Regions from separate parts of the Shewanella sp. Arc9-LZ genome, predicted to be linked through region 1. Evidence: predicted binding sites of a transcription regulator. Region 1 holds the regulator's gene; each other region holds the start of a gene.

What was found. Region 1 encodes sigma-54, which starts transcription at its own class of promoters, with help from an activator protein. Its sites were predicted from a motif close to GTTGGCACGNNNNTNGNNT; they were not measured.
Region 2: GUY17_RS06290 (flagellar assembly protein FlgT) is a predicted target of sigma-54. The motif match lies at 4,158-4,176, and genes of this name have one in related genera.
Region 3: GUY17_RS20630 (DUF1328 family protein) is a predicted target of sigma-54. The motif match lies at 5,017-5,035, and genes of this name have one in related genera.
Region 4: fliE (flagellar hook-basal body complex protein FliE) is a predicted target of sigma-54. The motif match lies at 3,032-3,050, and genes of this name have one in related genera.

The regions. Positions count from the first base shown of each region.
Region 1 is NZ_CP048031.1:4,165,885-4,173,505, forward strand. Features, by position in the region: gene GUY17_RS17910 (calcium/sodium antiporter) at 24-986, shown strand; gene GUY17_RS17915 (KpsF/GutQ family sugar-phosphate isomerase) at 1,031-2,008, shown strand; gene kdsC (3-deoxy-manno-octulosonate-8-phosphatase KdsC) at 2,011-2,577, shown strand; gene lptC (LPS export ABC transporter periplasmic protein LptC) at 2,574-3,134, shown strand; gene lptA (lipopolysaccharide transport periplasmic protein LptA) at 3,121-3,702, shown strand; gene lptB (LPS export ABC transporter ATP-binding protein) at 3,699-4,430, shown strand; gene GUY17_RS17940 (RNA polymerase factor sigma-54) at 4,573-6,057, shown strand; gene hpf (ribosome hibernation promoting factor) at 6,083-6,370, shown strand; gene ptsN (PTS IIA-like nitrogen regulatory protein PtsN) at 6,373-6,816, shown strand; gene rapZ (RNase adapter RapZ) at 6,813-7,621, shown strand, end outside.
Region 2 is NZ_CP048031.1:1,458,306-1,465,926, reverse strand. Features, by position in the region: gene GUY17_RS06310 (N-acetylneuraminate synthase family protein) at 1-657, opposite strand, end outside; one part of gene GUY17_RS06300 (IS3-like element ISShfr6 family transposase) at 1,195-1,453, shown strand; one part of gene GUY17_RS06300 (IS3-like element ISShfr6 family transposase) at 1,453-2,372, shown strand; tRNA gene GUY17_RS06295 (tRNA-Arg) at 2,627-2,702, opposite strand; gene GUY17_RS06290 (flagellar assembly protein FlgT) at 2,878-4,086, opposite strand; gene GUY17_RS06285 (FlgO family outer membrane protein) at 4,356-5,066, shown strand; gene GUY17_RS06280 (LPP20 family lipoprotein) at 5,063-5,509, shown strand; gene GUY17_RS06275 (DUF6268 family outer membrane beta-barrel protein) at 5,672-6,604, opposite strand; gene GUY17_RS06270 (TetR/AcrR family transcriptional regulator) at 6,754-7,404, opposite strand.
Region 3 is NZ_CP048031.1:4,802,218-4,809,838, forward strand. Features, by position in the region: gene GUY17_RS20605 (BON domain-containing protein) at 1-52, opposite strand, end outside; gene GUY17_RS20610 (glutamyl-tRNA reductase) at 445-921, opposite strand; gene GUY17_RS20615 (sigma-54-dependent Fis family transcriptional regulator) at 1,188-2,555, shown strand; gene GUY17_RS20620 (diacylglycerol kinase family protein) at 2,576-4,228, opposite strand; gene GUY17_RS20625 (hypothetical protein) at 4,444-4,638, opposite strand; gene GUY17_RS20630 (DUF1328 family protein) at 4,718-4,894, opposite strand; gene arsJ (organoarsenical effux MFS transporter ArsJ) at 5,222-6,439, opposite strand; gene GUY17_RS20640 (ArsJ-associated glyceraldehyde-3-phosphate dehydrogenase) at 6,445-7,455, opposite strand; gene GUY17_RS20645 (tyrosine-protein phosphatase) at 7,517-7,621, opposite strand, start outside.
Region 4 is NZ_CP048031.1:1,503,331-1,510,951, reverse strand. Features, by position in the region: gene fliG (flagellar motor switch protein FliG) at 1-891, opposite strand, end outside; gene fliF (flagellar basal-body MS-ring/collar protein FliF) at 884-2,563, opposite strand; gene fliE (flagellar hook-basal body complex protein FliE) at 2,635-2,976, opposite strand; gene GUY17_RS06495 (sigma-54 dependent transcriptional regulator) at 3,219-4,568, opposite strand; gene GUY17_RS06490 (PAS domain-containing sensor histidine kinase) at 4,561-5,862, opposite strand; gene GUY17_RS06485 (sigma-54 dependent transcriptional regulator) at 6,246-7,621, opposite strand, start outside.

The sequences.
Region 1 (7,621 bases):
TTAAATACTACTATCGGAATCACATGCTAGTTAATATCCTAATGTTAGTTGTTGGCCTTGCTGTTTTAGTTTGGAGTGCGGATAGATTTGTCTATGGGGCGGCGGCATTTGCCCGCAACTTAGGCTTACCTCCGATGTTAATTGGACTCACCATTGTTGCTATGGGTAGCTCTGCACCTGAAATGTTTGTTGCGGCCACCGCATCAATGGATGGCATGCGTGATACCGCCATTGGTAACGTATTGGGCTCAAACATTGCTAACATTACCTTAATTTTAGGATTAACAGCCTTACTAGGTGCCATTAGCTTAGATTCGAAGACCTTAAAACGCGAAATACCTATCATGCTTGCTGCTACGGTATTTGCCGGTTACACCTTGCATGATAATGTGTTGACACAAACAGAAGGTATCATGCTTATTGCATTACTTTTGTTGTTGATGGGATATTTCATTTGGCAAGCTACTCATGACAAAACCCCAGACAGCTTAGATGATAAACTTGAATCTGAGATCCCTAAAAATGTGCAAACCTTTCATGCTATCATTTGGCTGGTCGTCGGTATTATATTGCTCCCCCTATCAGCAAGTTGGATGGTCGATGGCGCTGTAGGTATTGCAAAGTTTTATGGGTTGTCAGATCTGGTGATTGGCTTAACCATTATCGCAGTAGGAACCAGCCTACCAGAATTAGCGGCCTGTATTGCTGGTGTATTAAAAAAAGAACACGACCTTGTCATTGGTAACATTGTTGGGTCTAACTTGTTTAACATTCTTGCGGTACTGGCACTACCAGGATTGATCTCCCCTGGTGAAATAGATGCTTCAGCCAGTGGAAGAGACTTCTATATGGTATTAGGCACCAGTGCAGCATTAGCCGTTTTAGTATTATCCAGTGGCGCTAAGCAACAACTTACTCGCTGGCATGGCGCACTATTATTAATCACCTTTATTGCGTACCAAATTGTTGTCTTTCAGTCGCATTAGATTGGAGCATGAAGGTAAAGTATTAAGCTAACAGAGAGAGTCGCATGGTAAATCACACTCAATTTCGTCAATGGGGTCGTAAAGTCATTGATATAGAAAAAGCTGCCTTAGATAATTTATATCAATATGTAGACTCGGTTGAGTTTGACCAAGCATGTCAATTGATCATGCAGTGTAAAGGTAAAGTGATTGTCATGGGGATGGGCAAATCCGGTCATATTGGTAACAAAATATCCGCGACCTTTGCCAGCACCGGCACACCGGCATTTTTTGTTCACCCTGGTGAAGCCAGTCATGGTGATTTGGGCGCATTAGCCAAAAATGACATTGTACTCGCCATTTCCAACTCTGGTGAATCAAGCGAAATACTGACATTAATGCCTGTTATCCAGCGTATGGGTGTACCAGTGATTGCGGTGACCGGTAAACCAGACTCCAATATGGCGCGTTTATCCAAAATCCATTTATGCATTCAAGTGCAAGAAGAAGCATGTCCATTAGGATTAGCACCCACTTCCAGCACCACTGCAACACTTGCTATGGGCGATGCATTAGCCATTGCTTTATTACAAGCAAAAGGTTTTACTCGTGATGACTTTGCCTTATCACACCCTGGTGGCTCTCTTGGAAGAAAATTACTTCTAAAAGTCGACGATGTCATGCATAAAGACGATGATTTACCGATCGTCAATGATGATATTTGTATTACTGAGGCACTTTATGAAATATCTAAAAAGGGCCTTGGCATGACGGCAGTAGTCGACCATGCCAATAAACTTGTGGGCATTTTTACCGATGGTGATTTACGCCGGGTTATCGATGCAGACGTGAATCTTCGAATCACTCCTATTGCCCAGGTTATGACCGAAAATTGTGTGACCTGCCCTGCAGGGATTTTAGCCGCACAAGCACTGCAAATCATGGATGAAAAGAGCATCAACGGACTGATTGTCGTTAATGAAAAACATCAACCGATCGGAGCATTAAACATGCTCGATATGGTTAAAGCTGGAGTCATTTAATCATGTCAGAATCAACCTCGTTTCACCAAGGATTTTACGGCCCTGTCAGCAATGATATTTGGCAACGAGCTCAAAAAATCAAACTGTTAATCTGTGATGTCGATGGAGTATTTTCAGATGGACGTATTTACCTCAGTAATGCAGGTGAAGAACTCAAAGCGTTCCATACTCGTGACGGTTATGGTGTGCGTTCTTTGCTTACCAGTGGTATCCATGTTGCCGTGATAACAGGACGTAAATCCAAGATTGTTGAAAACCGCATGACGGCATTAGGTGTAACACATATTTATCAAGGTATTGATAATAAATTTGAGCCTTTTGAGCAATTATTGTCGCTCTATAATGTGACTGCTGATGAAGTGGCTTACATTGGCGATGACATGGTAGACCTACCTGTAATGAAAGCCGTAGGACTAGCCGTTTGTGTCGGTGATGGTCATCCGTTTGTCAAACAACAGTGCCATATGACAACCACCCTCAATGGTGGCCACGGCGCACTGCGTGAACTCACCGATTTATTACTATTAAGCCAAGATAAATTTGCCAGTGCTCATGGTATGAGTATATGAGTAGAGTCACGCTAGGTATTATTGCTTTTTTTGGGCTTGCTTTTATATTGTACTGGCAAGCACAAGTAAAACGCAGTGAAATGGACGCGGTACAAATACGCGGTATTGAGCGCCCAGATTTTGTTGCAGATAACCTACGCACTACAGAATTCAATCAACTAGGTTTCGTCGAAAGTCGAGTCAGCGCCGAACACATGGAGCATTACGCCTCAAGTGACATCACTCACTTTACCAAACCGATTTACCTCATTTACCCTGAAAACGGTAAAGCACAATGGCAATTAAGTGCAGACCGTGGGCAATTGAATAAAAATACCAGCAAAGTCACATTAGAAAATAATGTTATTATTGATGCCATTGATATAGAAGAACCCCTGCAGTCACTGAGTACCCAAGCTATTACGGTGGATTTAACCACTATGATAGGATCCTCACAAGAGATGGTGTACATCAAAGGTAAAGGGTTTATTATTCAAGGTTTAGGCCTACATGCTGACTTGAATTCGCAAAAATTATCGCTACTAAGCCAGGTAGAAGGAACATATGAGCCACATTAATCGTCTCCACACTCGCGCCAATGTTATGTTATTAAGTAGCATACTTTGTATATTGAGTTTGCCTGCCATAGCGAAACAAGGGGATCTGAAACAAGAATTGAAAATCGCTTCAGTCAGTCAGTCTGCCGACATTAAGAATAATCAAATTGTTTTTAATGGTCCGGTAACGATTGTCCAAGGCACGATTAATATCAATGCAGATCAGTTACGGGCGTTTACCCCTGAAAACACCACCAGTAAGAGATTAATTGCTACTGGCACCCCGGCTACATTTTCACAAGAATTAGATGACGGTAAAATTGGTACCGCAAGTGCTAACGAAATTAGCTATGACCTTGCCACCACTACACTCACATTGACTGGCAACGCCAAATTGGATCAATCAGGTAGCCAGGTTACCGGTAATAAAATCAAGTACAACATCAGTGCTCAAGAGCTGATTGCCGAAAGTACTGGTACAGGGCAAGATCGGGTAATCACCATCATTCAACCAGAGAATTTCCAAGACGAGTCGGCGCCAAAGCAAAAACTCCCTGAAATTCCTGTTAACAAGCAGATCAAACCATGACCCAAATTACCTTAACCGCTGAAAATCTAGCTAAAAGCTATAAAGCTCGTCAAGTTGTTAAAGATGTGAGTTTAACGGTTAAAACCGGCCAAATTGTCGGTCTTTTAGGCCCCAATGGTGCAGGCAAAACCACCACCTTTTATATGGTTGTCGGCTTAGTAAAAAGCGATAAAGGCCGAATATTGATTGACGATGACGACCTTACTGCCGATCCAATGCATTTGCGCGCCCGCAAAGGTATAGGTTACTTACCACAAGAAGCCAGTATTTTCCGCAAGCTCACCGTTTACGACAACATAATGGCCGTACTGCAAACTCGCAAAGAGCTCAGCACAGACCAACGTATTGAACAGCTTGAGCACCTACTCGAAGAGTTCCACATTACTCACATACGCGACAGCCAAGGCATGTCGTTATCGGGTGGTGAACGTCGTCGTGTTGAAATTGCGCGCGCTTTAGCTGCTAATCCAAAATTTATTTTGCTTGATGAGCCCTTTGCTGGTGTTGATCCTATTTCGGTCATCGACATTAAAAAAATCATCCAACAACTTAAAAACCGCGGTTTAGGGGTATTAATTACCGACCATAACGTACGTGAAACGCTAGACGTTTGTGAGCGAGCCTATATCGTTAGCCAGGGTAATTTAATTGCCGAAGGCACACCAGATGAGATATTAAGTAATCAACAAGTTCGAGCTGTGTACTTAGGTGAACAATTCAAGCTATAGTTACTTTACTGGCCTTTTAGTCTAGCTAACTCATTTCATTGAACGATACCTAAACAACGTTAAATGTCATTGATGTTTATGGCAATCTATTACAGTTCGAGATTGTCATTTTTATGGAAAATCATCTAGGGATAAGCGGTAAATGAAAGCGTCACTCCAACTTAAAATGGGTCAACACTTAACCATGACCCCACAATTGCAGCAAGCCATTCGCTTACTGCAATTATCGTCATTGGAGCTACAGCAGGAAATCCAACAAGCATTAGATTCAAATCCATTGCTTGAAATAGAAGATGAGTTTTCTGAAGCAAAAGACTCCTTAAAAGAAAACCGCGACCAAGCGGATACAGACTTTAGTGACAACAGTATTGTTAATGTCGAAAAAGACACTTCCACCGTCGACATAGCAGAATCCATGACCAAAGAAACCATGGATGATTTAGCCATGGATACCACATGGGATGAAGTATACACAGCCTCACCTATGTCAGGTTCAGGCAGTGCAAGCATGCGCGATGACGACATGCCCTTTCAAGGTGAAACTACTGAAGGTTTGTACGAACACTTAGAATGGCAAAAAAATCTCACTCCATTTTCAGACACAGATCTCGCCATTGCCACCGCCATTATTGATGCCATTGATGAACGCGGTTATCTAACCCAAAGTACCGAAGATATTCTCGAAGCCATGGGTGATGAAAATGTGGAACTCGATGAGGTTGAAGCGGTATTAAAACGCGTTCAACACTTTGACCCTGTGGGTGTTGCTGCACGTGATTTAAGTGAATGCCTATTTATTCAATTAGCGCAATACTCTAACGACACACCCCATATCGATAATGCCCGTTTGTTAATTAAAGGCTATTTAGAGTTAATTGCTGGCCGTGATTTCAGATTATTGATGCGAAAAACAAAACTAAAAGAAAATGAGTTACGTGACGCAATCACTCTAATCCAGACACTCAATCCTCGTCCGGGCTTATTAATTACCCCCATGGATGATGAATACGTGATTCCCGATGTCACAGTATTAAAGAAAAATGGCCGTTGGGTAGTAGAGTTAAACCCAGACAACATGCCTAAAATTGGTGTTAATCAGCAATATGCAGCCATGGCTAGAGGCAGTAAAAACCCGTCGGATAGTCAATTTATTCGAGGCCATCTGCAAGAGGCTAAATGGTTTATTAAAAGTATTGAAAGCCGTAATGATACTTTACTTAAAGTGGCAAATTGCATTGTGCAATTTCAGCAAGGCTTTTTTGAATATGGCGAAGAAGCCATGAAGCCTATGGTGCTCAATGATATCGCTGAAGCTGTAGAAATGCATGAATCGACCATTTCACGAGTCACCACACAAAAATATATGCACACCCCTCGAGGTTTATTTGAACTAAAATACTTCTTCTCTAGCCATGTCAGTACTGACGATGGCGGGGAATGCTCATCAACGGCCATTCGTGCTTTTATCAAAAAGCTGGTTGCCGCAGAAAACCAGAAAAAACCACTGAGTGACAGTAAAATGGCTCAGCTTCTGGCAGAACAGGGCATAAACGTTGCTCGTCGTACGATAGCAAAATACCGTGAAGCAATGATGATCCCGCCCTCAAACCAACGTAAGAGTTTATAACCTACTAGGCAATGGAGGATTTTTTATGCAAATAAGTCTGACTGGACGTCATGTCGAAATAACAGAATCTTTACGTGAATACATCCACAGTAAATTTTCAAAGCTTGAACGACACTTCGATCAGATCCATAATGTACACGTTGTGCTCAATGTAGAAAAATTACAACAAAAAGCAGAAGCCAAAATCAACATTAATGGCGCAGAAATTTTTGCAATGTCAGAAAGTACTGATATGTATGCTGCAATAGACGCCCTGATCGATAAACTCGACCGTCAGGTAATTAAACACAAAGAGAAGAATACAAAACACTAACGATGGAACTTTGTACCATTCTGCAGCCGGAATGCACTACCTGTGCCACACCGGGCAGTAAGAAAAAAGTACTGGAACTCATCAGCAATTTAGTCGCTGCCCAGTACCCAACCCTGTCTTCGCAAGAGGTTTTTGAAAGCCTGTTAGCGAGAGAGAAAATGGGTAGCACAGGTATAGGAAATGGCATTGCGATACCTCATGGTAGATTAACGACCATCGATCACCCTATCGCGATATTTATTAAATGTGAAGAAGCCATTGCCTTTGATGCAATCGATAAGCAACCCGTGGATCTTTTATTTGCTTTGTTAGTACCTGCAGACCAGTGCCAACAACATTTAGGCACGTTATCGAGCATGGCCCAAAAGTTAAGCGATAAGCAAATATTGAAACAGCTTCGTAAAACTCACGACGCAACAGAACTTTATCAGGTTATTACTGCATGAAACTAGTTATAGTATCGGGACGTTCAGGCTCAGGGAAATCCGTTGCCCTGAGAGTATTAGAAGACCTAGGATATTATTGTGTTGATAATTTGCCTTTACCACTCATTGGCACATTATTAGCCCAGCTTAAAGGCAGTAATGATTTGGTTGCGATTAGCGTTGATGTTCGTAACATTGCAGAACAAGGTAAAGTGCTTCAAGACCAATTGGCACTACTTGAGAATGACACTGAAATTATCAGTTTCTTTTTAAATTCCAATGACAAAGTATTGCTTAAACGTTACAGCGAAACACGTCGATTACACCCGTTATCTAAAAATCATATTTCACTGCAAGAAGCGATAAAACTAGAAGGCCGTTTACTTGAGCCTATCGCAAAAATTGTTGATCACTATATCGACACTTCTGCGCTAAATATCTACGAATTAAGCGACCAAGTTAGGCAAATATTATTAGGCAGTGTTGATAAAGAGTTAGTGATTAACTTTGAATCTTTTGGCTTTAAACACGGCATGCCGACAGAAGCAGATTTTATGTTTGATGTACGCTTTTTACCCAACCCACATTGGGAAATAGAACTGCGTCCATTTACGGGTTTAGACGAGCCCGTACAAGAATTTTTAGGTCGTCAGCCATTAGTTAATAAATTTATTTGGCAAATTGAAAACCTATTTGAAACTTGGATGCCGCATTTAGAACGTAACAATCGCAGTTACCTTACCATCGCGATTGGTTGTACTGGTGGTCAGCACCGTTCGGTATATATTGCAGATCAATTAGCAAAACGATTTCGACAAGGCAGTAA
Region 2 (7,621 bases), 2.2 Mb from region 1:
TAAATCTAAATGAAACTCTATAACATCGGCTTGCCATTTGTGGACAGCTCGGTTGAGTACGGCACTCGAAACGGTATGATCAGACCAGCCAACATTAACTTGATAGCGATTTCTAAAGCTTTCTAATACCGCAAGATTACATTCATTCTCAGGTGTTGGGTATGCAGATACACAATGGAGTAAGGTTATATCTTTAGCACCATTTTCTTTTAATGTGAGTACTGCTTTATCTATCTCTTCTAAAGTGGCCATGCCAGTTGAAAGAACAACCGGCAATCCAGTTTTTGCACAGGCTACCAGTAGATCAGTCCATAGCAATTCGTAGGAGGCTATCTTATAAAAATCAACATATGGAGCAAGTTCTGCCACTGCATCTAAATAGAAGGGGGTGCAAGAAAACTGAATACTATACTCATCACAACTTTGTTTTAATTCAGGCAAAAAACTGACAGGGAGTTCCCAATCTTTGCGCTTTCGATGCGTTTCACTTTTAGCCAGAATCTCGGGAGCGAAAAGTTGCTCTATTTGAAAAAGCTGAAACTTTACGGCATCACAACCAATGTCTGCAGCGGTTTTAATAAACTCAATACAACGCTGTAAGTCTCTATGATGGTTACTAGAGACTTCAGCGATAAAAATAGGTGAATGTGTAGTCATAGTTACTCGCAAATGGCTGTGTATAATCTATTAACGGCAAGTTCCTAGGAACCTTGATGCTCTAGTATTTTTGCCTTGTTCAGACTAATTCTATTAGTTCATATTCTAAATAATTGGCAAGGCTTAACCAATCGTGTTGCTCTTGTGCCTGCAGCATAGAAGGTAATATTTGCTGAAAAGTCGTATTAAGGACAAGTTCTGGGCAGTTTTATCTATTGTATCAAGACATAACCGTAAATCAACTGAGGCCTTTGCTTCTTTAGCAAGTCTAAATAAAGATGCCGTTATTCGCAGTGAATCTTGTAGACTTATACTCATTATATAAGGTCCTTATACTGAGAACCGCGAATTTTAGCGCCTGATAAACTCGCTTGGTAAAACTTTACTTCTGGATGCTTAGCCATGTAAAGTTCTAAGTGTCTGAGATATGCTCTTAGGTTGAGATCCGTCGCAACCCTCTGACTGTAGTGGCATAGTTATTTTGGCCACCTAAATAGAGGTGATATTATTACCTCGTAAATTACTTTAGGTGAACACATGAGATCGACAACCCGAAAAACATTTAGTGCTGAATTCAAACTTGAAGCAGCCCAATTAGTTCTAGATAAAAACCATAGCATCATCGAAGCTGCAAAGGCGATGAACGTGGGTAAATCAACCATGGATAAATGGGTGAGACAGTTAAAACTAGAACGCCAGGGTGGCACGCCAAAAGCCTCTCCCATTACCCCTGAACAAATTGAAATCCGTGAACTGAAGAAACAGGTAGCCCGTCTTGAGGAGCATAATCTTATTCTAAAAAAGGCTACCGCTCTCTTGATGTCAGACTCGATGAACAATTTACGCTGATCAGCGCACTCAAGCAGAGCCACTCTATTCTCACAATTTGTAATGCATTCAAAGTGCATCGAAGTAGCTATAAATATTGGCTAAAAAGAAAAGAACATATCGATGCTGATTTTACAATTTTATGCAGTGAAGTGAAGGCCGCGCATCGTATTAGTAATGGCTCTGCCGGTGCTCGAACGATAGCGCAATTAGTGACTAACAAAGGGATTAATCTCAGTCGTTATCGAGCCCGTAATCTAATGAGAAAGCTTGGATTATTAAGCTGTCAGCAACCTAAGCATTCTTATAGGAAAGCTGCACAAGAGCATGTAGCGATCCCAAACACGCTTAATCGACAGTTTGCAGTAACTCAACCAGATCAAGTGTGGTGTGGTGATGTGACGTATGTTTGGGTCGGTAATCGTTGGGCATATTTAGCCGTTGTTTTAGACTTATTTTCCCGCAAACCTGTTGGGTGGGCTTTGTCATTATCGCCTGACAGCGAGCTGACCTCTAAAGCCTTGAAAATGGCATTTGAGTTAAGGGGGAAACCTGAGAATGTGATATATCACAGCGACCAAGGTTCACATTACACAAGCTTGAAATTCAGACAGTTATTATGGCGTCTTCAGATTGAGCAAAGCATGAGTCGTCGCGGGAATTGTTGGGATAATGCACCAATGGAGCGTTTCTTTAGAAGTTTGAAATCTGAATGGGTACCCGCAAGTGGCTATGGGAATTTTACAGAAGCAGACAAAGCGATCACAAATTACATCACTGGATATTACAGTGAAACTAGACCCCATCAATATAATGGTGGGTTAACGCCAAATGAGTCAGAACGTTTATATTGGAATGACTCTAAAACCGTGGCCAATATTACTTGACCACCACAATTGGTAGGGGAAAAGATGGATTTTCTTGGCTCATTACAGACGACGTCTATTTAATCTATAAATATGGAAATCTATTATAAATAGAGCGAAAAGTCTACAACTGAGGTTAACTGAGTGAAATGGGCATTATTCGAAATGGTTATAACAAAAAGTGCTAAAAAAGCACATTCCTGTGGTGGCACAGGGGCGGCACAGGATTTCAGCAAACCCGTAACCCATTGAATTAAAATCACAAATAGCTCTATTGGTCTCCCCACAGGGACTCGAACCCCGATCGGCCGCTTAGGAGGCGGCTGCTCTATCCTGTTGAGCTATAGAGAGACCCAGTGATTATACTGAGTTTATAATCGAATTAAACCTTTTATATTTAATTGCTTGATTAACAACCAACTAATTCATAATCGACTTACTCTTATCGACTTACTCTTATCGATTAGCACTTAGCTCTTAGCTCTTAGCTCTTGAGTCTGAATTATTAATTTCTTAGAGCTAATCATTAGTTCTTAATCGCAATATCATTTACTTGAATATTATCTGCACTGTCGATGCCGTCAAATATTGCGGTTGAGCTGTCTTCGGTAACTTGTTCGATAACCACATTGGCACGACTTTTAGTGGCGATGGCACGCATGGAATTAAATCTGTCTGGGATATTTTTTTGTAATACGATTTGAAACTTATCACCCATTTTAACGCCATTTTTACGGCCTAAATTGATGATAATACGATCCCCTTGCCTGGCAACAATTTGGCCTAGTAATGGACGACAGTTTAACTGCTTATCCAGCGACATAACGCTTTGCTGTAAAATATCGCTGATCGCCTGACCATAAGATGATCGCCAAAACCGCTGGTTAGCAGGTGAGACGATTTCTTGTCTTTCAAATTCCCAAGGCGCTGAGGTGGCGAACGATTCTGACCACACCACTTCACCGCTGATCCCGTGGTAAAGGGTTAATTTAAATATAAACTGTCTTAACGGATCATCCTCGACAAAGCCCATATAACTACTTTGAGCAGGTTCGGTCGAAATATCAATGATTTCAGGTTGCAGCAGATATTGGCTGTCGGTAATTTCGCCTAACCAACTGGGAATACGATATCCTTTAAAGTTGACCAGTTGATTGGTGTTATCAATTTTTTCATCTGCATGTAGTCGTGCAAAACTGTATCGCGACTGCGCATTGATAGCTTTACCTAATTGCTCGGTGATTCGCTCTTCAAAGTGAGCTAATTGGCCATAACGCAACTGTTCGCGTTCTTGTAAATAGGCTTGTGGCAACATAATCGCGGCCTTGAGAGACTGGCTTTTACATTGAGCGTTAGGTTCTTGTTCGCTGAGTTCAAGCTGTAACACCACGGTAATGGTGTGTTGGCTGATCATTTCACTCATTAATTCAACGTTATTGGCCGATCCCATCCGCTGAATTTGAAAGGTATCTTGAGTAAGCCGACCTTGGTTGATTTGTTGTTCGCTGGAAAAGTTAACCCCGGCTTTTAAGCTGGCATAATTTAACGCTTGGCTTATGGCGTCTTCACGGGCTTTATCTATATCGCCATTAACGATTTTAGCCTTACCAGTCACTTCAATTTGTTCAGCCAATACCGACGGAGTAACACACCATGCACTTACACATAGCATTGCCATTACAGCAAGGTGATTGAAGGTTTTAGTTCGGTTAGCAGGGCTGTGTCGGATCAACATACAATGTCCTAATGTCAAAAAATCGTCTATTTTTCACAATTTTGTAAATTCAATTTACTCTATTTTAATCAAAGCAAAAATTGTGCCGACTCACTATATTAGTGGTTATTTTCTATGTTGCACTATTACAGTAAAGCTTTTAACGCATTTGCCGATATAAAGACACCAACAATAAAGAGTACATAATTGGCCTTAGTTATCGATGTACATGGCGATTAAATGACTCATTTATACCAAGACTAGCGGCATTATATGTTAGAGGAATTATTATGATTAACAGGCTTTTTATCTCCACGGTCATGCTTGCGTCGTTATCGCTAGCTGCATGCACCCAAACGCCTAATGCTGCTAATAACCTTGCCTTTAGTAATAACGGTAAATTTGTCAAAATCGTCGACGAAGATGAGGTTTATCACGATAAGCTGGCTTATGATATTCAGGCTGCGGGAATATCACCTAAAGGCCAAGTGAATGTGTGGGCAGAAAAGTTAGTCAACGAGTTAGTGTTACAAAATGACGCCTTGCGCCCAGATCAACCACTGCTAATTTCTACGCCAGTGATGACCAGCAATTTTAATGCGACCAATGAATTAGCATTGCAGTTACAACAAGGGTTACTCGCAGCGTTCCACGCTCATGAATTTAATTTAGTCGATTTAAATGTGGCGACAAATTTGCGCGCCACAGAACAAGGCGAGTTTATGTTGAGCCGCAACTGGGAACTGTTGCGTGCAGATTTGCCGGTATCGCATGTATTAGTGTCAACCATGACCCTCACCCCTGAAGGTATTGTGTTTAACGGCCGAGTGATTAATGTGACCAATAATCGCGTCCTTTCAGCGGTGCAATCATTTGTGGCAGCATCGAGCTTATCAGGTTATTTACAGCATTCTGAAATGGTTGAGTCACGCAATGGTTTACTGTATCGCCACGAGAATAAGGGCGACAGTCGTTACACCGTATTAGGAGATAAGCTATGAAGTCGTTGATGTTAATTATGCTATTGTTGCTCACTGGCTGTGTGAGCAAAGATAAATATGTTCAGTGGGAAACCGAAGCGCCAGCCTCGTTCCCAACGCTAACGGCAATTGGTTATGCCCCGTTGGCGACCCAGCCCAGTAAAGAGCCATCACATCGTATTTTAATGGCGATGCAAGCTTCAAAAATTGCCGCTTACCGTGAGTTGGCTGAACAGGTATATGGACAAAAAATTTCGGCTAATAGCGACGTAAGTGAATGGTTACTAACTGACGACAACGTTAAATCTAGCGTGAGTGGTATTATTCGCGGCGCTAAAGTGGTTAAGACCTATCCTTCTGGTGAATTTTATGTCACGGAGCTAGCTCTGGACTTTAAACAAGTATGGCAGTTGTACGAACAACAAAATCGCCCTAAACGAGTAAAAGAAGTTACTTACTTTTAATTGAACGTTTACGAGATCTTGTGGCTAAATTGGAACATGTCGATTGATCGTTATTAATTACCGATTATTGATTGCTGGTTAACAGTTAACGCTACCTTGTTGATATAAAAAATGCCGCTGACATCAGCGGCATTTTTTATTGTATGACATTAACTCTTATCATTAAAACGTCAATTTGAACACTAAACCGAATGCGGCTTGGTTTTCCATGTCTTCAGTAACGTCTGGATAACTTAACTCCATTTCGCCACCAAAATAATAACCAGCATATGCATTAAGACTAACATTAGTCGTTGCTTGCCAGCCTGCGCGAGCAAAGCCTACCCATTCTTCTACTTCAATGGTTTTGTCATCGTCTGCAATTAAAAAACGTTCAGTTCGCTTTGAACTCCCCACACCGAAACTCCAGTCACGGTTATACTGATAACTTAACTCTAATCCTGCAGGACCACTAAAACCAGCTTGGAACGGGTTAGCAAGTACCCACTTATCGTTTATCTGCCAACGTACGGCTAAATAAGGTACGGTGCGCACTTCTGAAATATCATTTAAGTATGCAACACCAAAGCCCAGCATATTGCCGGAATCAAAGCGGTACATGCCCGAGGCAACTACACCATAACTTTGCGCATTTGAAGATGATGCTGTATCGGCATAGGCGTATTGCAGTTTGGGGGCTATAAGAAACATCCAATGATTATCAAGACGGTAAGACAACGATAAACCAGCACTGTACTGATGTATGGTTGACCAAGGTTCAGTACTGCTGCGTAACAGGGTGTTTTGGTTCATATCCCAGTCGTAATCGAGATTATCGTAGCCTAGATTTGCCCCAATTGACCACTGACGATTGAGTGGCATGCTGGCCGAAAAACTGGTCTTCCAAGCATCACGCTGTAACTGATTAGGATTATTGCTATCAGCCCCAACATTAGCGGTACCCGTTGATGTACGAGCCACAGTGAGCGAAAATGGTGAACGTTCTGGCGCTGCTAAAGCATGCTGACTTAACAACAGTCCCGATGCTAGCAAAATTGAAAAAGCTGATGTACTCAATGATTTTGGCTGAATTACGTTAACGTTATAAAGCGTCATATCAATCTGCTTCCCTTCAAATAATGAGATAAGTTAGCTATTATCTTGGCTTAACTGCACCTTGGCTTAATAGCACGTTGGGTTAATAGCACCTTAGTTTAATTACGATAATACTGTTATCGCGCCAATTAAGTTCAAGTTTTATTGGTTTATTTTACGTCAACTTGATGAGCTCGCAAAAACATCTCGGCAGTATCTTGCAAGTATTGTTGTCTGGTTGTCAGTAAATCACCTATCTCTAAGCCTAACTCTAGGCGTAATTTTAGTTCGCCAAATAACATTAAACACAATCTAACTGCGCTTTCGTGCGGATTTTCAAAAAAGTATTCGCCATGCTCATTAACCTTTTTTAAGTAATTTCTAATCAGTCCGAGCACATGCTTGGGGCCTGCGTCATAAAACAATCTAGACACTTCTGGGTGAGTGTCGGCTTGAGCTACGCAAGTTTTAAATACTGTCATGGTTTCTTTGCTAACAATCATTTCACCAAATTGCAGAGCAAACTGCAAAATAACCCGTTGTGGATTTGCAGCATCAATTAAAGCTTCGCCAGTGAGTTGATGCACCACACATTTAGACTCAATCGCAGAAACAAACAAATCATCTTTGGAACCAAAGTGAGAGTAAACGGTTTGTTTTGATACACCGGCATGTTTTGCCACTTCGTCCATGCTGGTATTAGGAAAACCCTGATGGCAAAAAAGGTCAATCGCAGACTCAAGTACTTGAGCCCGCTTTTGCTCACTGCGGCTCAAACTAACCTGTTCAATGTTATTAAGCGATGTGTGTGTTTTTGTCATGTTGGTTCCGTAAATTAACCCATTAAGCACAATCGAGTGTCAGCGTTACTACTCATTATTTAGCGTTATAGTAACTAAAAATAGACTGGACAGTCTAGTTTTATAAAACTAGACTACTGAGTCTAGTTAACATCTAATTTACAAGTCACAATTTGCGGTTAATGAGTTCGCTTATTGTTATTAACACTGGTTTTTAAGATAAATCAACATTGGCACA
Region 3 (7,621 bases), 640 kb from region 1:
CCATTGAACCTAACATAATGCTCATTACTACAGATAATGTGGTCTTGTTCATAAAGTTTTCCTCCGTTGTTAATCTCAAGGAATACAATGCGTGAACCATGCCAACTTTCATAACCAACTGTTAAAGTTAACAATAACTGGTTTTAGTGTTTATTTTAATAAACTTTATGGACAACGATATCGGACTTTTTTACCGACGCTAGGTAAATTTTTCATCGTCGCAATGGGTGTTAATGGATCTCAATGTAGATTAGCCAAAATCAACCTGATCTCTCATTCAATAAACTCTCTAGATATTGAGACTATGGCTAATTCAATAGATACAAAACCATTATGTTACCAGTCAGAAAAACACGCGTTAGCCAATAATTAACAACACCCCGAACAATAAAAAAGCGCATGACAATATTGATTATCATGCGCTTTTTTAGTGCGTGCATATGACTAGGTATGAGCAACGGAGAGATTTTTCATGGTGTCACAGCTCATTTGCAGCCAAGCAATACCTTCGGCAAGTTGGCTAGCAACACGCTGGTTTTTAGTTTTTCTAGCCGTTTGCTTTAAATGAGCCAAGACCTGTTGTTCGGTTTCAACCAATACCGCTATCGCTTGGGGTAACGGCTTATGCTGTATAACCTGCTCAGCCTTAGCATAGTGTCGATGTGAGGATTGTTGATGGTAAGTTTGACTGTCTATTGGCCTTGCTTGGCTTGTTCGCACCACGCTAAACAAAGGAGTTAAACGATCCAGCATGCATTTTCTAATGTCGGCCATGCGGATAAAAATCCGTTTGATGTTGTAATCGTCGGCTCCTAATGTAGCTTGGGTATAAAATTGCTGTCCTTCTTGGCATAAATCAATTGCCTCATGTAATAGCCATACATCGGACTCAACCTGTTCGTCTCGAGTAAATGATTTCAACGTAAATCCTCCTGCATTGGATAATTTAACTGACACTTTGCTCTATAGGTTGTATAACCTATAGAGCCCCAGCACATCTGATGTAAGCAAAGCCTAAACATAAACACGTCGTACACATGGACAATATTTAATTAACCATTTGATTATTAGTGTTATTATAGTATTAGTTATACGTTAATGGCCTAACAACACTGAATGATTGTTTGTGGTAGTCACAAGGCACCCAAAGCAAACATTGGACTTAATACCACAGGGAGTGAATCGGCATGCCACGTCCAACACTTTTTTATCATCTACACCGTCGTCAAGAAGGTGAAGCACGACTCCTTGCCTTACCGAGTTGCCAGCACTTTAATAAGATTGCTAGTTCAGTTGACCAGCCCTGGTTAGACCAACTGCACAGTAACTCGATAGACGTTGCTATTATTGAATTATCGCAATTAAGCCAACTAGAATACGCAGAGTTAACTGACAGTGCGTTAATGTCTGATATTGAGTTCATCTTCTTAAGCGAAGGTAAACCGAATCCTAACTTAGATTACTTAATGTCAAAAAGCGCTGGTTATCATTTTCGTCAGCCTTACGATGCCGACGCAATCAACGACACCTTAGAAGACTTTGCCCAAGACTTGCAGTCACAATCGACAAAACAACAACAGCCATTTTCTAGTGAACTAGACCAATACGGTTTGTTGGTTGGCTCATCGCGGGCAATGCACAAGTTGTATCGTACTATTCGTAAAGTTGCCGTAACCGAAAGCAACGTACTTATTGTCGGTGAAAGCGGTGCGGGTAAAGAGCTTGTAGCCAACACCATTCACCTGGCCAGTCACCGAATCAACCAACCATTTATCGCCATTAACTGTGGTGCATTAAGCCCTGAACTGGTCGACAGTGAGCTGTTTGGCCATGTAAAAGGCGCTTTTACCGGTGCTCATCGTGATCACCGTGGTGTATTCGAGCAAGCAGAAGGCGGTACCTTATTTCTTGATGAAGTCACCGAAATGCCGCTAGAACATCAAGTAAAATTGTTACGCGTACTCGAAAACAATGAATATCGCTCTGTCGGCTCACAACAGCTTAAAAAAGCCAATGTTCGCATTGTTGCTGCCACCAATCGCGATCCAGCTGACGCTATTGATGCTGGGCGTTTCCGCGAAGATTTATATTTTCGTTTAGCGCATTTCCCTATCCTAGTGCCACCATTACGCGATCGTAGCAATGACATCAGTGGCCTAGCACAACATTTTTTAGCCTACCGAAATACTGCTGAAAAACTGACTAAAACCTTTTCAGATGATGCGATTAAACTTATCCAACAACAAAAATGGCCCGGAAATGTTCGCGAACTAAAACACGCAATAGAACGTGCATATATTTTGGCAGAAGATACTATTTTACCGAGTCATATCACGGTGACACCTCTGGAACCATCAACTGAGCCTTTAGCTGACGACGTACAAATACCTGCTGGTATGCGCTTAGATGAACTTGAAAAAGTAGCTATTTATCAAGCGCTCGACAACTCATTGGGCAATAAAAATGATACTGCCAAACAGCTAGGTATTAGCGTCAAAACCCTTTACAACAAACTCAGTAAATACGAAGACCAAACCGGTTCAGACGAACCATAGCGTCATTAAACGCCCATTCATTAAACGTGTTTGCTCGCTTCTGGCACAAGCACATTTAATGACCTGGGTTTGACTTTAATACACAAATCTTCTGATTCAAATAACTCACCATCGATCACATATTGGCAAGACGAATCTGTGTTTAAGTAGATTTTTTTTGCTTGCTCATGATGAATTTGACTCTGTTGATTATCTTCACGTTCTCCAGTTAAGCCTGCAAATAGCAACTCGGTCATACTCAATAACTGTTGTGGCGATGTCTCACTCGATTCAATCCAGGTAATATCTAACAAGCCATCGGTAATATTGGGCTCGCCATTACCTAGCGCTAACAAGCTAGTAAATGGCGCAGCATTGGCTATCACTAGGCTAGTGGTGTTAATCACTTTAATATCGCCACCATCGATCTGCACTCTTATCGACAATGGCTGGTTTTCGCCTACCGCCTCCCACAAACCATTAAGGTAGGCTAATTGTCCTAGGGCATCTTTTTGGTCACGGTCAGCCTTCGCTATCATTTTTTGTTCAAAGCCTAGCCCCACCAGCAACAACATCAACTCATCATTACATGTAGCAGTATCAACACGTTGTGAATAACCTTGAATCAAAATATCAAGCGCTTGCGATACCGGCACCAATTTACTGGCGGCGCCAAACAAAGTATGACTTAGTGCATTGGTGGTTCCCATCGGAATAATACCTAAGAAAATATCGGTATCAACAATCACTGATGCCACCTCGTTAACCGTACCATCGCCACCACAGGCAACTATAATATCTGCGCCCTTTTGTTTAGCTTGTTTGGCTAATTGCACTGCAGACTTATCTTTGGCGGTATACAGCACTTCAAGCTGAAAGTAATCCGTCAAGGTTTGGGTAATATGGTCTGCTTCATCATGCCATTTACCACCACCAGACACTGGGTTAACAATCAACCAAGCACGTTTGTGAATATTAATTTGTTGCCGACTATGCATTTTTTCTATAGCGGCCAACTGCCATTTATTTAACCGTGCCGTTTGGCGGATACTATTGATGGATTTAAGCACATCATTAACATTACGATTTCTCTCACGACAGACTAAATAAGCCGCTAATACCAACACCGAACGCCCCCGGCCTAGCGCGCAATGCACTACTACATTTTTACCATTACTGACTTGAGTGTGTAACCAATTAATGGCTTGATTTAACTGCGCGACAGTCGGTACGCTGTGATCTAATATGGGAATATTTAAATAGCCAATATTTTCATCAAACAAGGTCCACTCTAATGCGTCAAATTCGGCAGTAACATCCAAAATTGCATCAATTTTTTCATGCTTAAGTCGGTCAATATCACTGGGAAACAATCGGCAGGCTAAATACAACTGCTTATCTATTTTTTGGATTACGGGCACTTTGTCGTGCTTTCTTGCCCAGGCGTTATACAGCTGGCACCCCATTAAAAAGGGAACAAAACTCCAACTGATATACCAAGGAATGCTGCCATCTTGGCTTTTTCGGAAAATGCCTGCGCTATTAAACCAATAAGCTGAACTCACCAGCCCTAAAGATAATGCAATCCAAGCAAAAATAACCTTAAGTAACACATAAGGAAGCGCCACACATAAGCACAAAGCCAATAATGCGCCAACAGTATAGTAATATTTAATATGAATACGGGTTAGCATTGTGGTCCTCCTGTTGTAAAAAAAGCAGCACATGTGTGCTGCTTAGGCTAATACTTATCTTAATAACTATCTGGTCATTACGTCGCTGTCAGTCAAACATTCAACTTCGACTTACATTGGTTTAAATGGAGTTACTCTACCTAGAACAATGCATTTTGAGTTGTAAAACTTAACGACTTAAACAAATAAAATAGTTAATGTGATTGGTATAATGCTTAGCAGTCTGGATCTTCTGCTTTCATACCTTCTTTAACATCTTCACATGTATCTTCAACTGCATTACCGGCATCTTGGATCATTTCATCCACTTTCTCACCTGCATTTTCAGCTTTGTTATCTGAACATGCTGATAAACCGGCCGTTAACAACACCATTAAACTTGCCATTGTCAGTAGTTTTAATAAATTCATATTCATCTCCTAGATGATGGTTGTAATCGTATAAACTTGTTTAAGCAGCCTCAACTTAGATTAAGGTAAGGGGTTAATACTATCCTCGGGGAGCTTTGCCTCTAATCGCATTGGCTACTAACGAAATCACTAGCAACACAATAAAAATAAAGAAAATAATTTTCGCGATACCTGCTGCTGCACCAGCAATACCAGTAAACCCCAATAGACCCGCTATAACGGCTATCACTAAAAACATTAATGTCCAGCCCAACATAAAAACCTCCTTGGTGTACGGTTTACATTGTGATGTGCGTTGAATTTACGCTGACGATTGAAACAAATATCTTATCTCTATCGTAAAAATTAACGATTCACACCACGACTATGTATTAGTTAAAGCTAGCATCATGCCAACTTCAACAAAAAACTATAAAACCATGATTTACAGACGTTTTAAATTTAAGGTAAGAAAAAAAATAATGAAGAAGCCATAGGCGAACAGGCAATTTTTACCGATGATACGGTAAGAGTTTCAGGCTATCACGGTTAGATAACAAAATATCGATATGTAAACAAAAATGCATTTAGTGGTAGTAATGGTTTACCTTTTATGAGGCAACTTAAGTGAAATTAAGGCAGCAAGAGCTATAAAACCACTCGATATCCATAAACAAACTTCTAAGCCATAGGCTTGATAGACCCAACCTGACAGTATCGTTCCAATCAACCTTCCCATGGCATTGGCCATATAGTAAAAGCCCACATCCAGTGACACGCCATCACTGCCAGCATAGCTAACAATTAAGTAGCTATGCAGTGATGAGTTAATCGCAAACACCGCGCCAAACATTAATAAACCGATGACGACACTTTCTAGCACATAAAAATCGGCATGTAGTGCGACTGCAATCGCGGCAGGAATGAGTAGTAAATAAGTTGCCCATGTAAAAGCAGCTCGGCCGCTCGGCACTTTTCCCTGTCGTTTACCGGTGAAATAAGGTGCAATGGATTGCACCACACCATAACCAATCACCCAGCTAGCCATAAAGCTACCAACCCACCAATGATCCCAGCCAAAAGTTGTGGCTAAAAATACCGGTAATGCCACCACAAACCATACATCTCTTGCGCCAAACAAAAACATCCGCGCCGCCGACAATAAATTAATTGCCTGACTTTTAGAAAAAATGTCTTTGAATTTGGGTTTGTTTTTCGCTTTGCCTAAATCATCTTTTAAGGTCACTAAACTACATAACCATACAATGCCTAATAACGTGGCCATTAAAATAATGGCGCCTCTAAACCCTAGGCTTGTGAGTAACACACCACCTAAAAAGAATCCCACTCCTTTTAAGGCATTTTTAGAGCCCGTTAACAACGCAACCCATTGGTAAAGCTTACCTTCTGCATCTGCGGGCACTAAGGTTTTAATGGCGCTTTTGGCGCTCATTTTATTCAAATCTTTGGCGATGCCCGACAGCGCCTGAGCAGCCATAACGTACATGACGGTTAGCATGTCAGCAGGTACAGTTAGCATAACTAGTGCCACTATTTGTAGGCCTAAGCCAATATTCATAGTGTTATTTAGGCCAAGCCGTGCGCCTAACCAACCACCAACAAGATTAGTCACGACACCAAAAATCTCATAAAACAAAAACAACATCGCAATATTTAACGGGCTGTAACCCAATTGGTGGAAATACAACACCACCAGCATACGCAAAGCGCCATCGGTTAAGGTAAATGCCCAGTAATTACCGGTAATCAATAAGTACTGTTTTATCGATGGTGATAAGGTACGCAATGTATCCAGCCCCATGAAGCTTATTCCTTGTCTGCTAAGCCGACTTTGCGGGCGAGCTCAGCGGTACGATTAGCGTATCCCCACTCGTTGTCGTACCACACATACAGTTTCACTTGGGTATCATTCACCACCATGGTCGACAACGCATCGATAATGCTTGAGCGTGGGTCGGTTTTATAATCTACCGACACTAATGGGCGTTCTTCATAACCCATGATGCCCTGCAGTTCAGTATCAGCTGCTTGCTTCAATAGTTGGTTTACTTCTTCAACCGTTGTTCCACGAGTCACTTCAAATACGCAATCGGTGAGTGACGCATTGGCTAACGGTACCCGTATCGCATGACCATTTAACTTACCTTTTAGCTCTGGGAATATATGAGTAATTGCGGTAGCCGAACCCGTCGTAGTGGGTATCAAACTAATGCCACACGCACGGGCACGACGTAAGTCTTTGTGGGGGGCATCTAGAATAGTTTGAGTATTGGTAATATCGTGGATCGTAGTCATTGAGCCATGCTTAATACCTATCTTTTCATGAATCACTTTTACCACTGGCGCTAAACAGTTGGTGGTACACGATGCTGCCGTAACGATGGGATGGATGGCTTTGTCGTATAAATCATCGTTAACGCCCATCACAATATTGAGCACGCCGTCTTCTTTTACTGGCGCAGTCACCACAACCCGTTTTACACCTTGATCTAAGTAAGCTTGTAGCAAGGCTTTGGTTTTTATCTTGCCAGAGGCCTCAATCACCACATCGCATTTTGACCAGTCAGTGTCTGGGGTGGCTACATTATGGCTGCAAGGAATAGCTTTACCGTTAATCACAATGGCATCACCATTATGGGTCGCCTCATGATGCCAACGACCATGGACTGAATCAAAGGTCATTAAGTGCGCCAGCGTGGCTGCATCACCAGCAGGATCGTTAATATGCACAATTTCAACATCGTCCCAATCATATGCCGCGCGCATTGATAAACGTCCCATACGGCCAAAACCGTTAATACCTATTTTTATCGTCATAATGGTGTCCTGAGCTTGCTCTCATTGTTAAGTTATCGTTTCAAAGGTTCATCACTACATGCTAACCATTAAATGCATCAAAATATTCACGCTGAACCGGATGAACTAGCGCCTTGGGCCGCAATGCTTGTACTGCATTAATGACTTTATCTTTAGGCCAGCCTAA
Region 4 (7,621 bases), 2.2 Mb from region 1:
CATATTACCCAAAATTTTCTCTTTCAACGCTTCGTCCGCACCTTTGAGTGCTTTCATCAGCACATCTTGCTGTACTTCTCGTAACAATGCCTGAATACCGCGGTCGTCAACGTCAATGAGGTTTTCAAACACAAACATCATGTCTTGTATTTGCTGCGCCATTTCTTCATCTGACTCACGCATGGTTTCCATGATTTGACTCTCAACACCGGTATCGAGGTAGTTCATGATATTAGCAGCCGCTTTTAGGCCACCCATTTTAGCCGCTTGCGCACCGCCTTGACCCGCAAATTGTTTTTCCATAATGTCGTTTAATTCTTGCAATGCAGCAGGCTGAACTTCTTCAAGATTGGCAATACGCATCATCAAATCTAAACGGGTATTTTCAGGGAACTGACTAAAAATCTCAGCAGCTTGATCGGGTTCTAAATACGATAATACAATTGTTTGAATCTGCGGATGTTCATTTTGAATAATGGTGGCCACTTGACGTGCATCCATCCATTTTAATGAATCCAGACCTTTAGCTCCGCTGCCCATGATAATTTGTTCAATTAAATTACCGGCTTTATCTTCACCCAATGCTGCAGTTAACGCTTTACGGACGAATTCTTCACTGTTAAAACCAATAGAAGAAAACTTTTGAATATCGTCTAAAAATAATTGGTGAACGCCAATGACCTTTTCTTGACCAAAGTCATCCATTGCTGCCATCGCCATACCCACTTTTTGCACTTGCTTAGGCTCTAAGTGTTTTAAAATTGACGCCGCATCTGCTTCACTCAAGCTGAGCAGCAAAATAGCCGTTTTTTCAACACCAGTAATTAACTCAGGGTCAAATGCTGTTGATTTCTCTGCTTTAGCTGCTTTATCTTTTTTTTCATTAGCCATTGTCTTGTAACCAGTTTTTAATCACTTGAGTGGAAAGCTCAGGCTCATTTGCCACTAACGCTCTAATTGCTTTAATCATATCATCATCTTTATGCAAATTAGGTATTTGAATTGACCCATCATCGGCATAACTGTATTCCGCCTCTTTGGTATTAAGCATACCTAAGGTATCTGCGGCATACTGATCTTCAATTTCAGCTAACTCATGTCCTGGACGAATATCGTCAGGCATGTTGATGCCATTGGGATTGGTTAGCTTCTTAAGCATAGGTCGAACTACGGCCAGAATGAGTACTAAAATAACAATTGCACCTAATGCCAATTTAATCGCGCGCCAGAACCAAGGCTGCTCCCACATATCTGGCTCAGGTAACACTTCAATTAACTGGTCCATAAACGGAACCGTTACCACTTCTAGCGCATCACCACGCTGGGTACTAAAACCTACCGCGCCTTCTAATAAGCGGCGAATATTAGTTAATTCTTGTTCTGTTCTCGGCACGCGAGTGACTTGGCCGTTCTCATCGACTTGGCCAGGTTTAAAATTAATCGCAACAGACACACTAACACGACGAACGACCCCAATTTGTTGACGGGTATGGCTAATGGTAGTGTCTAATTCATAATTACGCGTGGCTTCTTTTGATGAGTCACCAGACATGGTTGAGGTTGTTGCTTCACCTGCCACTTGCGGAATATCAGATTCCATCGGCGGTTGATTACTTAGCGCACCTGGAATACCGCCAGAGTTTTGACCAGACGAATTTCTCTCAATGATCATTTCACTGCGAATCGCCGGTAAATCAGGAGAGAAACGCTTCGCGGTTTGCTCTACTGCGGTAAAGTTCATATTCACATCGACTTGAGAAGTAAAATTCTCAGGTCCTAAAATTGGCATTAAGATTGATTCGATTTTTTTACGGTATTCAGCCTCTTGCTGTTGTACGAGCTCTTGCTCGCGACGTGCTCTAGAAGACGCGCCATCTTGACTACCTGAATTGAGTAAGCGCCCATTTGAATCGGTTACCGTCACACGAGTAGGTTCAAGCCCTTGAACAGCAGAGCCTACGATATCAACAATGGCATCAATCTCTTCCTGGCCCAAACCACCACGACGCACATTAACGACCACTGTGGCACTGGGTTTAGATGCATTTCGGGCAAAAACATTTTCTTTTGGTAATGCTAATATCACTTTCGCACGACTAATGCTTTTTAACTCTTCAATGGCTCTGGCTAGGTTTTGTTCTTGGCTTTGTTTTAAGCGTGCTTGTTCCATACGCTGACTGACACCAAAACCACTATCTTGGTTTAAGTAATCATTTGCTTGAGTACTACTTTGAATACCGGCACGGCTGAGCAGTAATTTAACTTCTTGATACTTATCTTCAGGCACTTTAACCACATCGACGTTAATTTGATAATCGATTTGGTTTTTATCAAGCACGTCTAAGACTAGGATCATCTCAGCGGTTTCCATTTTACCAAGTGGGCGATAATCAGGCTCTTGAGCCCACATCATCACAAAAACAGCCATAGCAAGGCATATTGCTAATGCCAGAATCATGATGACTTGACGCATCATATCTGCACCACCAACGCCACCAAGAAGTCCAGATTTGTTCTCTTGTTGGACACCGCCATCGGCTGTTGAACCCGAACCTACCATAATGTCTGTGCTCACAATACGTACCTGCTATATCTAATGTTGTTATGTTATTTAGTGCTCAAAACCGTCTGCGACTAAACAGGCATACTCATAATTTCTTTATAAGCATCGACGAGCTTATTACGTACTTGCACCGTTGCTTCAAAGGCAACGCCGGCTTTCTCTCGCGCAATAACGGTATCAGACAACGTCACCGTGGTGTCGCCCATGTCTAAACGAGTGGCTAAGCTTGATGATGCTTGTTGCAGCTCATTGACGCTACCCACCGCTTGAGACAATAGCTGACTGAAATCAGCTCCAGTGGTGTTATTGACTTGCTGGGTAAGGTTAGGACGAATAGATGAACCAATAGAAGGGGCTATTTCGCCGCGAAGCGATTGCATTTCTTGCATTAATTGATTTGCGCTAATCTGCATGGTGTAACTCCCTTTCGTCGACTTTTTGACGACAACAATAACTGATAAGGAGTTAAAGCAATTTAGGTGCCAGTATTACAATTAGTGGACGATTAGTAGATAACAGGAGAAATAACCTACGCAAAAGTAACCGCTCCATTAAATGAAACAGGTTACTTTTGCGTAGGTTAACAATAAAAAAATAGACTTAATTAAACTATTAAATCATAACGTTAACTAACGAATTGCTGACAACATTTGCTCTAAGCAGGTAATTGAATACCCATATCACGCATTTTGGCCATTTTATAACGTAGCGTACGGGCGCTTATACCAAGCTTTTCAGCGACCATTTTTCGACTGCCCTGACATTGATTTAGAGTTTCTAAAATAATGACATGTTCCTGGGCTTTTAGTTCGTCACCTAAACCGTCAACTTCGGCTGGCTTATCCGCATCAACACATTCAGTTGCAACTAACTTCACATCGGCACAATCTAAAATAATGTCATTGACACCAATATCATCATTAACCCGTAATATTAGCGCTCGTTGAATAACATTATCTAACTCACGCACGTTACCCGGCCAACGATGAGTTAATAAACGCCGAGTGGCAGCATCATCAAGCTTAGGCACAGAAGCCATATTAAATGCTTTAGCATGTTTAATCAGCAAATGGCGCGCTAGCGGTAATATATCTGCAGGACGCTGATGCAATGCAGGCCACGTTAACGGAAACACATTAATTCGATAGTATAAATCTTCCCTAAACTCACCTGATGTTGCCATCGCTTTTAAATCTCTGTTTGAGGTTGCCAACACTCGAACATCAAGTTTAATGGTTTTACGGCCACCTAAACGCTCTACTTCACGCTCTTGTAATACCCTGAGCAATTTAGCTTGTAAGCCAAGTTCCATCTCAGATATTTCATCAAGTAATATAGTGCCGCCTTGAGCCTGTTCAAACTTGCCTGGACATGCTTGATAAGCGCCAGTAAATGCACCCTTTTCGTAACCAAATAAAGTGGCTTCTAACATATTTTCAGGTATTGCTGCGCAGTTAATCGCAATAAAAGGCTGATCATGGCGTTGACTATGTTGATGAATATAACGCGCTAACACTTCTTTACCTGAGCCACTAGGACCCATGATCATTACCGATGCATCTGAAACAGCTACCCGTTGAGCCAGCGACAACAGTGCTAAACTTTTCTCATCTGCTACCACGGGTTTATCATGATTTTGTTTTAAAGGTAAATAGCGTGACACCTGATTCAATAACACTTCAGGCGCAAACGGTTTAGCAAGATAATCCACCGCGCCTAATTTCATCGCACTCACGGCACTGTTAATAGTGGCATAAGCGGTCATTAACAATACTGGCAATTTAGGTTGGTTTTGTTGTAAATAGCTTAACAAGCCCATGCCACCAATACCGTCCATTTGCACATCGCTAATCACCAAATCAAATTGGTTGGCTTTTAGGACCAAAATGGCCTCTTCAGCGCTACCTACATCAATACAGTCGTAATGGGCAAGCATGAGGGTATCAAGCAATGCCTCACGTAAATCAGCATCATCTTCAACTAATAGAATATTTGCTTCAGCCACGCTTCACCTCCTGATGACTTGCTTTGTTCATGTGTGGAAAGCTCAATCTAATATGGCAACCCATACCCGGCTTACACGACAATTGAATTTGTCCACCATGGTTACGCACTACCGACTGCACAACCGCTAAACCTAACCCTGTACCCTGGCTTTTAGTGGTAAAAAAGGGTTCAAGGATTTGTTGTTGCATTGACGGCTCGAGCCCTTTGCCATTGTCGATGACATCTAACAATAGCCCATCAGGTGTCTCGCTGGCACTGACCTTTATTTTTGTGGCGCCCGCTTCAATACTATTCATCACTAGATTATTAACGGCAGAACTAAGTGCATTAGCATTGGCAAGCATCAATGAATGTGAAGTATCTTCAACAACAAGCTGGCAATGTTTTTTATCGGCAATCGGTTCGCAGCTAGCCATCACTTGGTTAATGATTTCATCCATTGAGACTGATTCAGCCATCCCATCTTGACGTCCCCTTGCCATTAGCAACATGTCATTAACTTGACGTTCTAGCTCATTAAGCCGGTCGACCAATTTAGATTGAAACTTAGACCTGGCAGAATCAGATAATTTAGGGCTAGCAAGATTAGAGGCATACAGCAAAGCGGCAGACAATGGGGTGCGCACTTGATGTGCTAATGTCGCCACCATTTTGCCTAATGCCGATAAACGTTGTAAATGAGACAAGTTTTTCTGCAATAAACGGGTTTCAGTGAGATCGGTTAACACAATCAACTGCCCTGGTTCAGGCGCTAATGGCGTAATAGCCAATTTTACCCGTCGACCATTTTTAAGCGACACTTCATGGCCGTCATCATCTTGTGGGGCAAAAGCGCGATGAATAATATCAAACCAACGAGCCCCCTGCAGAGGTCGTCCTAATAGTTCGGTTGCAACTGGATTGGCTAACGTAACCACACCGTCACCATCAAGGATCACCACACCAGATGGCATGGCTTGAAGAATATGCGCCATTTGATTTGACATATTGGCGGCCTTACTAGAATAAGTACTGATAACGGGAGTGGCAGAATTAGTGGCTAAGTTAGTGACTGAGTTAGTAGCTAAGCTGGTAGCAAAGCTGGTAGCAAAGCTGGTAGCAAAGCTGGTAGCAAAGCTGGTAGCAAAGCTGGTAGCAAAGCTGGTAGCAAAATTCACATTACGCTGCTGTACTGAATTAGCCCCAGTAGATGGCGACTTAGCCGCTGTATCAGTTGTAGTGATAGACGAAGCTGACGCAGGTAACTCATAGTCTGAATGATCTGTATGTGTTAACGCTCGTGCTAAATACATGGTCGCTCCGTCAAAAAAATAACATTTGACTAGCTTTATGCATTTACTGTGCCAAGCAATTTCTTATAGTAATAGAAGCGTCGGCAGACCGTTTTTAAGCCAATGATAAAGCAACATACTTATGAGTTTAGTTCATTGGACCTACCACATTTTACAAAACCAATATTTCGGCCAGTTTTCAATAAAACGACTTAATCACACTCCTTAATCACAATATTATCTAGTGGTAACAATATATTACTTCTCAAGTTAAAAACATTTGCTGTGCTAAGCTATTATCTGAAGCACTAGAAACATGAGATCATTAATTTTTCAGTTACTGATAAAACGAAAAAACACACCTGAGGGTGTGTTTTTATAAAATCCAAAATTCAGATAATGGTCTAGTCTTTACTCAAACCATATTTACGCATTTTTTCGACTAATGTTGTACGACGAATACCCAACATTTCAGCGGCTCTTGCTACAACACTATCTTGCTGCTCAAGTGCTTGACGGATCATGTCAATTTCTAATTCAGCGAGTAAATCTTTTAAATTAACCCCTTCTGGCGGCAATTCACTAGGGAAACGCGTTTCAGGTATTTCTACAGGCTCTTCATCACTGAATATTGAAGCTAAAGCATCGCGCTCTAATTGTTCTTCACTGATTTCAACGCAATATTCAGGTACCTCTATATAACGGTACTTATGCGGTAAATCATTAACGTCGACTAATCCACCAGGGAATAAGATGGTTAAACGCTCGACCAAGTTTGATAACTCACGCACATTACCAGACCAAGGGTGTTCTTTTAACGATTCAATCGCGCGTTGAGTGAAACGGACCTTACCGCGGCCTTCATTAAACACTCGGCTAACTAATTCGTGCAACAGTAGCGGCACATCGTCACGACGCTCACTTAAACCTGGCATCTCAATTGGGAACACATTGAGTCGATAATATAAATCTTCACGAAATGTGTTATCCACAATCATGGTTTCAAGGTCACGATGCGTTGCGGCAACAATACGCACATCGGTAGCAATTGTTTTGCTGCCACCGACACGTTCAAATACCTTTTCTTGCAACACACGTAACAACTTAACTTGCATTTGCAGCGGCATATCGCCAATTTCATCTAAAAATAGCGTGCCACCTTCTGCCAATTCAAAACGGCCTTTACGAGATGATATCGCCCCAGTGAAAGAGCCTTTTTCATGGCCAAACAATTCACTTTCAAGTAATTCAGCAGGAATCGCACCACAATTGACCGGAATAAAAGGTCCATCACGTCGTTCAGATAAATAATGAATATTACGCGCTACAACTTCTTTACCGGTACCCGATTGACCCAATACTAATACTGTCGCATCAGAGCTTGATACTTGGTTAATCAAATGGCGGACTTTAGCAATGCCTTCACTGCGCCCGACTAAGCTTCGGAATAGTTTGGTTTGGTTGCCACTGGTTAAAGTGTGTTCTCGCTTGGCCTGGCCAAAAACTTGGCAAAAATGCAGCAGCTCTGTCAATTGCGGATAATTTATCGGCTCTTCAATTGTTCCGAGCATATTGGATAAATTGATATCGGTATCGCCTAATAACAACATCGGTTGCCAAGGCACTATAGCAGCTATGTTTTTGATACTCTCGACGCTAATGTTTTCATCAACAATGACAACAGCGCGATACCGAGATTGCTCGATCAGGGCTAAAAAAGATTCATTAGAGACAATTTCGCACTGCTCGCCTAGGAATTCGAAAATGCAGCACAAACGAG